2 regions of the Desulfobaculum xiamenense genome follow, and region 2 is predicted to be linked to the other one. Evidence: predicted binding sites of a transcription regulator. Region 2 holds the regulator's gene; the other holds the start of a gene.

Region 1 (5,588 bases), on a different contig from region 2:
TTATGGATTGCTCCAGAGGCCCCACCCGCCGCACGAACGCGGGATCGAGCGGGGCGATCTGTTCGCGGATGCGTTCCCACACGGCGCGCATCTCGCGGTCTATCTCGGCCTCCACGTAGTCCGCGAAATGGTTGCGTGTGGCGGAGGAATTGAGCCAGTCGTCCCCGGTCATGAGGCTCCAGTCCGCGTTGACCACGGAAAGCACGGTAAGCCGCGCTCCCCAGTCCCCGGCCAGCCGCGCGGCGAGCTGTTCTGCCCGCTGCGCGCCGGGGGTGCCATGTGTTGCCACGAGGATGTTTGCGAACATGTTTCCTTCGGTGTGTTTCGCCGTGCCCCGGCCCGCGTGTTCACGGGCCGGGGCGGCGGATGAGGGAGGGCCTGTGCGGACCGGCGGGTCCGCGTCGGCATGCGGAGGACGCCGCGCCGTCGCGCGGCCATCCACTACGCCAACCATTTGGTGAACAGCAGGACGAAGAAGACCACCACGAGCACGAAGCCGAGGGCCGTCAGGTCCTCGTTGCGCTCGGAAGCGAACACCGACAGGGCGCGCTCCTCGTTGGAGGACTGCTCGTCACGCTGCACGTCGCAATTTTCCACTCTCACTTCGGACATGGGTTCCTCCTACTTGAGCACGACTTCCTTGACGAACAGGATGACCACCAGGAATGACAGCGTGGCCTTGGTCACGCCGGAGATGAGGCCGATGGCCAGCGGCCAACTGCCCGCCTGCGCGATGGCCTTGCGCGTGATCTGCATGCCGAGGCCGATGAGCCCGTAGGCGAAGAACCACATCATGGCGTCTGTCAGCGCGACGATGGTCTTGGACTTCTTGTGGACCTGCTTCACGGCGTGATTCACGGCGGACTTGAGTTCCGCGGAAATGGCGATTTCCTTGCCCTTGGCGCGGGCGAGGATGGACTCCAGCGCATCCATGCGCTTTCTGGCCGTGGTGTCGTACACGGCGCTGTTGTCCTTGTCTGCGAAGTTTCCGGCCAACTGCCGCTGGTGGGCGAGGTCCGAAAGGGCCTCGGCCTCCTCCATGTGTAGACCGGGCACGCCCTGCGCCACGGCACCCTTCACCACCTCCAGCTCCTCAGGAGTCACCTCGGTGCGCTGGCTGTAGCTGAAGTCGAGATACTTGCCCTTGTAGTGGCTGGGCGGGCTGAACAGGCCGACGGACGACATGAGGAACAGCAGCAGGAAGCCGAGGATGAACAGTGGGAACTTGTCGATGACCACTTCCTTGAAGCTGAGCTTCTGTCCGACCTCGCGGCCATACCACATGGCCAGCACCAGCACGATGACCGGCAGGAAGAGCACGCGGGTGATGTTGAAGATCTCGCCGACCTTGAGGGTCTTGATGTCCACGGCGTTGTAGGCCAAGCAGGCCGCCGCCACCTGTGCGGAATTGAGGATGCCCGTGCCCGCCCACGCGCCGAACTGGGTGGGCGTCATGCCCACGATCTTGCCAATGGTGGGGAAGGCAAACATGCACAGCACGCCGAAGCCGAGGATGGTGCCGATGGTGTAGGCCATCTCCGAGCACCGCGCGCGCACCACCGGCGCGCAGGCCACGGTGGCCGACACGCCGCACACGCCCATGCCCGCCGAAAGCACGCCGCTCATGGACTTGGGCTGGTTGAAGATGCGCCCCAGCCACAGCACCATAAACACCGTGCCCAGCACGAAGAAGCCGATCATCCACACGGAGGTCATGCCCAGCTTGGCCAGTTCCGCGAAGGAGTAGCGCGCGCCGAGCAGGATGACGCCCATCTTGAGCACGAAGCGCGCCGTCTTTACGCCCGAGGCCGCGAAGTGCGGGATGCCCCACGTGTTGGTGATGATGATGCCCACGAGGATGCCGAGCACCACGTAGTTGAGGTTCAGGACCTTGTACATGGAGAAGCCGAATGCCCCCTCAAGCCCCTTGGACGCGATAACCACCAGCGGTTCGGCGAACCAGCGGATGGTCATGGCCAGCAGGACGATGAACAGGATGCCGGGGATGGTGTTGATGACGAAGGTGTCGAAGTTGGTGATCGCCTTGTCCCGGCGCGCGTTGAGCAGCACTCCCGTCACCACGCCGAGAATGCCGCCCACGTAGCCGAGGATGACCATCGTATCCATTTCCTTGTGAACGTGCAGGTATTTCAGCGCATCGGTCACCGCGCCGGACTGCACGAGCGCGGCATAGGCCAGCATGATCACGCTGACAATCCATACCGGCGCACATCCTGGACGATCCAGCTCTCCATGTGCCATGTTCGCCTCCAGTTTTGCATTGGAACGTGTTGATACGACACCGACATTGCAGGCAATCTTTGTGCCATTGTTGCGGTTGACCATTCTTGCCCACGCAACGGTCGTTTTGAACAATTGTCGTCGTCACGAAATGCAAACTTCGGAAAGCACCTGTAAACTCAAGGACGCACCGCCCCTTGCGCCGACGGCCTATCCCGACTAGTGTGCCATGCACAGGACCATGCCCGACGCACCGCGCGGGTACATCACACCATGCGAGTCACGAAACCGACCAAACTCCAGACGCGCTTCCTCATAGGCCTCGCGGGCATCGCCCTCGGCGGCGGCCTGCTCTTTGCCTGCGGCCTGTATTTCCATCTGCGTTCGCTCCTTGAGACGGAGGTCGCCAGCAAGGCGGAACTGATGCTCAATCAGGTGGAGGCGGTGCGCACCTATGTCCGCTCCACCCTGCGGCCCACCATGTACCGCGTGCTGCCCAAGGATCAGTTCATCATCGAGGCCATGAGCACGTCCTACATCTCGCGCAAGGTGATGGACGGTATGGCCTCAGGAGACGTGACGCCCCACAACTACCGCCGCGTGGCCATAAACGCCCGCAATCCGCACTACGAGGCCAACAAGCGCGAGATCGAACTCATCCGCTACTTCCGCGAACATCCGAGCGCCACGACCTTCTCGCGTTTCGACACCATCGCCGGGCAGCAGTTCTACATCACCGCGCGCCCGGTCACCTTCGTGACCTCGTGCATGAACTGCCACGGCTCGCCGGACAAGGCCCCCCGCGAACTCATCGAACGCTACGGCAGCCAGCGCGGCTTCGGCCACGAGGCGGATGTGGTGGCTGGCGTGACGTCCGTCACCCTGCCCGTGGGTAGCGCCCTCTCACGCATCCGCGGGGCCACGCTCGGCTATATCTCGCTGGCCGTGGCTGGTGCGCTGCTCTTTTTCGGCATCGTCAATGTGCTTTTCAATCGCGTGGTGGTCCACAACCTGCGCCGCCTCACCGACGTGCTCGGGCATCACTTCACCGAGCAGGCCGATACCGATGTGTTGGACCGGCTCGGCAAGGGCGACGAGATTGAGGACGTCATGCACGGCGTGGAGGAACTGGCCGCGCACCTCAGCACCGCCCGGCGCGAGCTGGAGCACTACGCCGTGAACCTGCGGCGCATGGTGGACGACCGCACGGCGGACCTCTCCCTCGAAGCCATGGAGCGCCGCACGGACGTCATGCTCTTCGTGAGTCTGCTCGACACGCTTAATGTCAGCCACACCCGCCGCGAACTCATCGAGGCCTCGCTGCCGCGCATCGGCCAGCGGTTCAAGGCGCGCAGGGCCGCCTTCATTTGCACGCTGGCATCCCAGAATTTCTACTCGTGGCCCGTGCCCGACGTCCGCCCGCCACTGCCGGACGACTGGCAGCGCATCGTCGCCTCGGGCGAGGCACTCGTCTTCCACGACCGCGCCTACGTGCCCGTGCGTTCCTCGGACCACACCGTGGAGGGCTACCTGTACCTCGAAACCGGCGACAACGCGGAGATCGAACCCGGTCAGGTGCGCGACGTGCTTGTGGCTCTCGGCCAGCAGCTCGGCATCGCCATGGAGAATCTCAACGCGCTGGACACGCTGCTCACCCAGAACGACCTGCTCGGCTCCATCTTCGAGGGCATCGCGGACCCACTGCTGCTCATGGATGGCGGGTGCCGCGTGGTGCTTGCCAATCAGGCCGCGCGGGTGCTCGGCGCGTCGCAGGCCGACGAGGGCATCGACGCCGCGCCGCGTCTTCTGGGCCTCGACCCCAACAACGGATCGGGCTGCCCCTTGCAGAGCGTTCTCGGCCGGGGCACGCCTCTGTCCTACGAGGAGGAAATCCCCGGTGGGCGGACCTTCCAGGTTTCGGTCTATCCCGTGCGCGGGGGGCAGAACCGCGACGGGCGCGCCGTCGTCTACGCGCGCGAGGTTACGGCCGAAAAGCTCATGCTCACGCGCATGCAGCACAACGAGAAGCTCGTCACCGTGGGCAAGCTGGCCGCCGGACTCGCCCACGAGATCAACAATCCGCTCGGCATCATCGCCTGCTACGCGGAACTGTTGCGCTCCGCCGCGGGGGGGGACCAGCAGCGCGCCGACCTCGATGTCATCCTGCGCCATACGCGGCAGGCCCAGCGCGTGCTCCAGGAACTTTTGAACTTCGCCCGCCCGCGCAAGGCGTCCGACGGTCCCTGCGATCCCGGCGATGTGCTACGCATGGTGTGCGACGTGTTCGCCGTGCAGGCCGAGGCACGTCACGTCAACCTGACCACCGAGTTGCCCGTGGCCCTGCCGCTTATCAAGGCGGACCCCGCGTCTCTCGAACAGATTCTCTCGAACCTCTTGCTCAACGCCCTCGACGCCGTGGCCCGCGATACCGGGCAGGTCCACCTGCGCGCCGTGCACGATGCCACCCGCTGCGAAGTGCTCATCATCGTTGCCGACAACGGTCCCGGCATCCCGCGCGAGAACCTCGGCCGCATTTTCGACCCCTTCTTCACCACCAAGGACGTGGGCCGGGGAACGGGCCTCGGACTGGCCGTGGTCTACGGCCTCGTACGCGAGATGGGTGCCACCATCGACGTCGAAAATCGCGATGGCGCACAGTTCACGCTCACTTTCCCCGTTCCGGAGGATACGGATGCAACAGATGCAGATACACAACGCCCAGCCTGAGGCGATACTCATCGTCGACGATCAGGAAGATTTCGCGCGCGGCCTCGCCCGCCTGCTCAAGCGCGAGTTCCCCGACGTCGCCACCCGCACCGCCACCAGCGGGGACGAAGCGCTGGACATCCTCTCCCGCGAACGTGTGTCGCTCATGTTCTCGGACCTGCGCATGCCCGGCATCGGCGGCATTGAACTCCTGCGGCAGGCCCTTGCCGCGGAGCCGAATCTCTCCGTGGTCATGCTCACGGGGTACGGCTCCATCGAATCCGCCGTGGAGGCCCTCAAGGCCGGAGCCTACGATTTCCTGACCAAGCCCGTGGAGCCGGACGCACTCTTCCGCGCCACGGCAAAGGGGCTCGAACGCGCCCGTCTGCTCGGAGAGAACTCGCGCTTGCGCGAGCTCATGGCCAAAAGCGAACTCGGGACGGCCCTCATCGGCGAATCCGCGCCCATGAAGCGGCTCAAGGAGACCATCGCCGCTGTCGCCGCCAGCGACTACACCGTGCTCATCACCGGCGAATCCGGCACCGGCAAGGAAATGGTCGCCCGCGCCGTGCAGTCCGTGTCCGCCCGTGCCGCAAAGTCCTTTCTTCAGGTCAATTGTCCCGCCATTCCGGAGCAGCTTC
Region 2 (5,588 bases):
TGGAGTTGACGCGCAGTTCCGGCGACGGTTCGCGCTGGACGCTCAAGGCCGAGGGTGCCGAATATCAGCAGGAGGACGGCGTGGTCAGCGTCCGTTCCCCGCGCATCGAGTGGGAGCGCGCCGACCATGATTCCGTGACGGTCACGTCCGCGAGCGGAACCGTGGATCAGAGCAGCGGCAACGCCCAGCTCTGGCCCGACGTGGTCATCGTCTCCGGTGACACCACAGTGCACGCCGGACGCCTCGAATACAGCGAGCAGAAGCGATCCATCCACCTGCGCGAGGACGTCCGCATCGTGCGCGGAGGGCTTGCTCTCGACGCGCCGGAAGTCGTTTTCGATCTCGATACCAATGTGATTACAGCCACCGGCGGCGTCCGGGCCGAACTGACGGGCCATGCGGAGCCGACCATGGAGGACAAGCCGTGAAGACCTTCCCCCGTATCGCCGCGTTCGCCATCGCCGCCACGCTTATGACCGCACCTCTTGCGGTCGCGCAGTCCACGTCCGTTCCGACGAAGATCACCTCTCAGAAGACCGTCTACGATCAGGACGGCCGGACCGTCGTCTTCCGTGGCGACGTGTTGGTGGTGCGCCCCGACATGAAGATATGGGCGGACGTTATGACCGTGCGCCTCGACGCCTCCGCGAAGCAGGGGCAGCCGGGCACCATCTCCCGTATCGAGGCCACCGGCAATGTGCGCCTTGAGCGCGAGGGCAAGAAGGGCCAGTGCGCCAAGGCCGTGTACGATGCCGCCAAGGGCCTTTTGACCCTCAGCGGAGACCCGCGCCTCGCCGATGGCGACAACAGCATCTCCGGTAAGGTCATCCGCCTGTGGCTCAAGGACAACCGCAGCGAGGTCGAGGGCGGCGACAAGCCCGTGGAAGCCATATTCTTCACCCCCGGTGCCGAGGCGGGAAAGTAGCATGTCCGTCATTTCCGCTTCCGATCTGTGCAAGGTGTACGGCCAGCGAAAGGTCGTGCACGACATCGGCGTCAACGTCGCGCAGGGCGAAGTGGTCGGCCTGCTCGGCCCCAACGGCGCGGGCAAGACCACCACGTTCTACATGCTGGCGGGCATCGTGAAGCCGACAGGCGGCTCAGTCCGGCTGGACGACGAGGAGATCACCATGCTGCCCCTGCACGAGCGGGCGCGGCTGGGCATGAGCTACCTCCCGCAGGAAAGCTCGGTGTTCAAGAAGCTCACCGTGCGGCAGAATCTGGAGATCGTGCTGGAGCAGAGCGGTCTCGACCGCGCAACCCAGCAGGCGAGGGCGGATCAGCTTCTGGACGAACTGGGCATCACCCGACTTTCGGACCAGAAGGCCATGCATCTTTCGGGCGGCGAGCGCCGTCGGCTGGAGATCGCCCGTGCCCTCATCCTCAATCCCAAGTTCATGCTGCTCGACGAGCCCTTCGCGGGCATCGACCCCATCGCCGTGGATGATATTCAGGGCATCGTGAGCGGACTTCGTGAAAAAGGTATCGGAGTACTCATTTCCGATCACAACGTTCGAGAGACGTTGAGAATCTGCGACAGAGCCTATCTCGTCTACGAGGGACGAATCATCCTGAGTGGCACTCCGGATGAAATTTGTGCCGATCCGAAGGCCCGCCGGGTGTATCTGGGAGAGAGCTTCAGTCTCTAACATCCCGAAATCACTATATCAATTTCGATATTCAAAATCCTTGCCATCCTCGGTTGCAAGCTTGTTCCGGATGTGGCATGTTGCAAATGCGGTTGAGAAAACATTCTCATGCCGCATGGATTTCACCTTGAGCGACGGGCATTTTCGTTGGTTCAGACACATGTTTGACCGTGCCCCGTTCGCCGGAATCCCAACCGCCAACATTTCGCAAGAAGACGAACAGCCCCGATGGCACTCGAACTCAGACAACAGCTCAAGCTTTCCCAGCAACTGGTCATGACCCCGCAGTTGCAGCAGGCCATCAAACTGCTGCAGCTTTCCCGGTTTGAACTGGTTGATATGGTCCAGCAGGAACTCCTCGAAAACCCGCTTCTCGAGGAGGCCGTTCCCGAACAGGCTCAGGAGAAGGCCGAGGCCGAGGAAAATGCCCGCGCCGTAGAGGCTGCGCAGACGGCCGAGGTCATGGACGAGGGCGTTCGCGAGAACGACGCCGTTCAGGGCGCGGACTGGGAAAATTACCTCGGCGAGTTTTCGAGCACATCCCGCAATTCCGCCGCCCGCGAGGCCGAAATCCCCGAGGAGGGGATGTCCTTCGAGGCCCGGCTGTCGTCCAAGCCCTCGCTGGAGGGCCACCTTGAGTGGCAGCTCCGGCTGTCGGACATGACGCCCCGCCAGATGGACATCGGCGAGGTCATCATCGGCAACATCGGCTCGCAGGGCTATTTGCAGGCTACCGCCGAGGAAATTGCCGCCGACGCCGGGTGTACTTCCGAAGAGGTCGAGGTGGTGCTGCGTCGCATTCAGAATTTCGATCCAGTCGGCGTTGCCGCGCGTGACCCGCGCGAGTGTCTGCTCGTCCAGATCGAGTCCTACGGCTACGAGGACCCCATCCTCATCGAACTCGTCAGCGAGCACCTCGAAGATCTCGAAACCAAGCGCTATAAGCCGCTTGCCCGCAAGTTCCGCATCTCGATGGAGGAACTTCGCGAGTATCTCGATCTCATCCAATCCCTCGATCCAATGCCCGGTGCCGCCTACGGCAGCAGCGAGCCGCAGTACGTGAGCCCGGACGTCTACGTCTACAAGTACGAGGACGATTTCATCATCGTGCTCAACGAGGACGGTCTTCCTCGCCTCACGCTCAACGATTTCTATCTCGATTCCCTCAAGAGCGGCCGCGGCGCACCGGAAAAGGACTACGTCCACGAGCGGTTGCGCTCCGCACAGTGGCTGATGAAGAGCCTCTATCAGCGTCAGCGCACGCTCTATAAGGTCATGGAGAGCATCGTGCGCTTCCAGCGCGGCTTCTTCGAGAACGGCGTGACCAGTCTTCGGCCGCTCATTCTCAAGGATGTGGCCGACGACATCGAGATGCACGAATCCACCATCAGCCGCATCACCACCAGCAAGTATGTGGCGACGCCGCACGGCCTGTTCGAACTGAAGTTCTTCTTCAACAGCGCCCTTGGGCTGGACGACGGAAGTCAGGTCGGCTCCGAGAGCGTCAAGGCGCAGATCAAGAGCCTGATAGGTGAGGAGGACCCCCACCATCCACTGTCGGACGAGCGCATCGCGGAAATTCTGAAGGAACGGCTTCAGGTCAACATTGCCAGAAGAACCGTTGCCAAGTATCGCGGCGCGCTCGGCATACTCTCCTCTTCGAAACGCAAGGAGATTTTCTAGAGGTGGCGTGACGGAACTCTTTATTTTCGGGCTGAATGCACGTACACTCCAAATTACGGAGTGATATCGATCCAACAGCATCACAAGGAGGATCGTCGATGAACATCAGCTTGACGTTCAAGAATTTCGAACCGTCGGATCATCTGAGGAAGTACGCGCAAAAGCGCTTCGAAAAGCTGATCAAGTATGCCAACACCGGCAATACGGAGCTGAAGATAAATCTCGGGGTGGAGAAGTTCCGCCATATCGCCGAGGTCACGCTTTCCGGTGACAACATGAACATGTCCGCCGTGGAGGAGTCCGAGGACATGTACTCCTCCATCGACCTCGTGTACGACAAGATGACGTCGCAGGTCCGCAAGCTCCGCGAAAAGGGCAAGGACCGTCGTCGTTCCCGTGGCACCGTCCGCGACGAAGTCATCAGCTTCGAAGAAGGCGAAGCCGGACGCGAGGCGACCATTGTCGAGGCGCAGACCTACAAGCCCAAGCCCATGCTGGTGGACGAGGCTGCCATGCAGCTCGATACCCTCAATTACGAATTTCTCGTTTTCCTCAACGCCGAAACCGAGCGGGTCAACGTGATCTACCGCCGCAAGACGGGAGACTATGGTCTCATTGATCCCGGGATGTACGAATGAAGCTGGGTGATTTCCTGGATAACGAACTGATTTTGCCTGAACTTTCGGCCAGGACCAAATCTCGGGTCCTGGCCGAACTTGTGGCAGCCGTGGCTGAAAGGCGGCCGGAAATCGATGTGGAGGCCGCGCACAAGGTGCTCTTGGAGCGCGAGGCGCTCGGCACCACCGGCATCGGCGAGGGCATCGCCATCCCCCACGGCAAGCTCGACGCGCTGGAGGACATCGTCCTCGTGGTCGGGCGCTCCGCCGAGGGTGTGGAATTCGATGCGCTGGATTTCCGCCCCTGCCACATCTTCTTCCTCGTGCTCGCGCCAGAGAAGGTGGCCGGAATGCATCTGCGCATCCTCGCCCACATTTCGCGTATGCTCAAGGATGACGCATTTCGCAAGGCCTTCCTTTGTGCCGAGGGGCGCGAGGGATTGGCCAAGCTACTTGAGGGAGCGTGAGCCATGTTGGGCCGTGATGCATCCGGAGCGGAAAACAGCTTCCCGGTGATCATCCTCTCCGGCCTGTCCGGTGCGGGGAAATCGACGGCTCTTAAGGTTTTCGAGGACCTCGGATTCGTTACGGTGGATGGATTGCCGCCGAATCTCATCCCCGAACTCGTGGACCTTTTCCAGCGCCAGCGCGAGGTCTATCACCGTGGTCTCACGCTGGGCCTCGATGTCCGCCACTCCGACTTTCGCGAGAAATGGACCGGGGCGCTTGCCACCATGCGCAATAGCGGCGTCGAACCGCGAGTGGTCTTCGTGGAAGCCTCGGAAGAGGTTCTGCGCAGGCGTTACGCGGCGACGCGCCGTCCCCATCCGCTGGAGCAGGGCATCGGCCTTGATCGGGCGCTTGTGGAAGAGCGGGCGCTTCTGTTTCCCGTGCGTGATGTTGCGGAGATCGTGGTCGACACCTCCGACTATTCCATCCATGACCTGCGCCGCACCTTGCAAGAAAAGTGGAATTTTCTGCAGGACAAGCGCTACGGCCTGCATGTCTATCTCGTCACCTTCGGGTTCAAGCACGGCGTTCCCACGGATGCGGACCTCGTTTTCGATCTGCGGTTTCTGCCGAATCCGTACTTCGAGAAGGCGCTTCGGCCATTTACGGGGCGCGACAAGGCCGTGGCCGATTTCGTCCTTGGCTCGCCAGCGGGGCGGGAATATCTGGAAAAGCAATTGGAATTCCTGCATTATGTCCTGCCGTGCTACGCGCGGGAGGGCCGCTATCGGCTGACTGTGGCCATCGGCTGCACCGGCGGGCGGCATCGCTCCGTGGCCGTGGCTGAGGCTGTCTTTGACTCCTTGCGCGAGTCGGACTATGCAGTCTTTCTGGAACACAGGCATCTCGATTTGGATTAGAGCACCGCAGAACCGGGCCGTCCGGTCCCGCACACACTCCCAGCAGGAACATGAACACGGACAAGAAGACAAAGAACGTCGGCGTCATTATCGTCACGCATACCGATTACGGCACCCATCTGCTTAAGGCTGCCGAGGTTATCCTCGGCCCGCAGAAGGCCTGTGAGGCCATCGGTGTGGACGTCGCCCAGGAGATGGACGAGATTCTCAAGAATCTTCGAGAGGCCGTCCAGCGGACCGACACCGGTGCGGGCGTGCTTATCCTGACG

The links. The regulator sigma-54, encoded in region 2, starts transcription at its own class of promoters, with help from an activator protein. The targets are predictions, from matches to a motif close to CTGGCACGGNNNNTGCTT.
Region 1: the regulator sigma-54 is predicted to act here: its motif matches at 2,313-2,330, upstream of GGQ74_RS14615 (YeiH family protein).

What each region holds. Positions count from the first base shown of each region.
Region 1 covers NZ_JAATJA010000004.1:126,675-132,262, forward strand. The annotation lists gene GGQ74_RS14605 (universal stress protein) at 1-307, opposite strand, end outside; gene GGQ74_RS14610 (hypothetical protein) at 442-612, opposite strand; gene GGQ74_RS14615 (YeiH family protein) at 622-2,262, opposite strand; gene GGQ74_RS14620 (c-type heme family protein) at 2,515-4,968, shown strand; gene GGQ74_RS14625 (sigma-54-dependent transcriptional regulator) at 4,943-5,588, shown strand, end outside.
Region 2 covers NZ_JAATJA010000001.1:386,536-392,123, forward strand. The annotation lists gene lptC (LPS export ABC transporter periplasmic protein LptC) at 1-428, shown strand, start outside; gene GGQ74_RS01765 (LptA/OstA family protein) at 425-925, shown strand; gene lptB (LPS export ABC transporter ATP-binding protein) at 927-1,649, shown strand; gene rpoN (RNA polymerase factor sigma-54) at 1,878-3,332, shown strand; gene hpf (ribosome hibernation-promoting factor, HPF/YfiA family) at 3,431-3,970, shown strand; gene GGQ74_RS01785 (PTS sugar transporter subunit IIA) at 3,967-4,416, shown strand; gene rapZ (RNase adapter RapZ) at 4,420-5,319, shown strand; gene GGQ74_RS01795 (PTS sugar transporter subunit IIA) at 5,370-5,588, shown strand, end outside.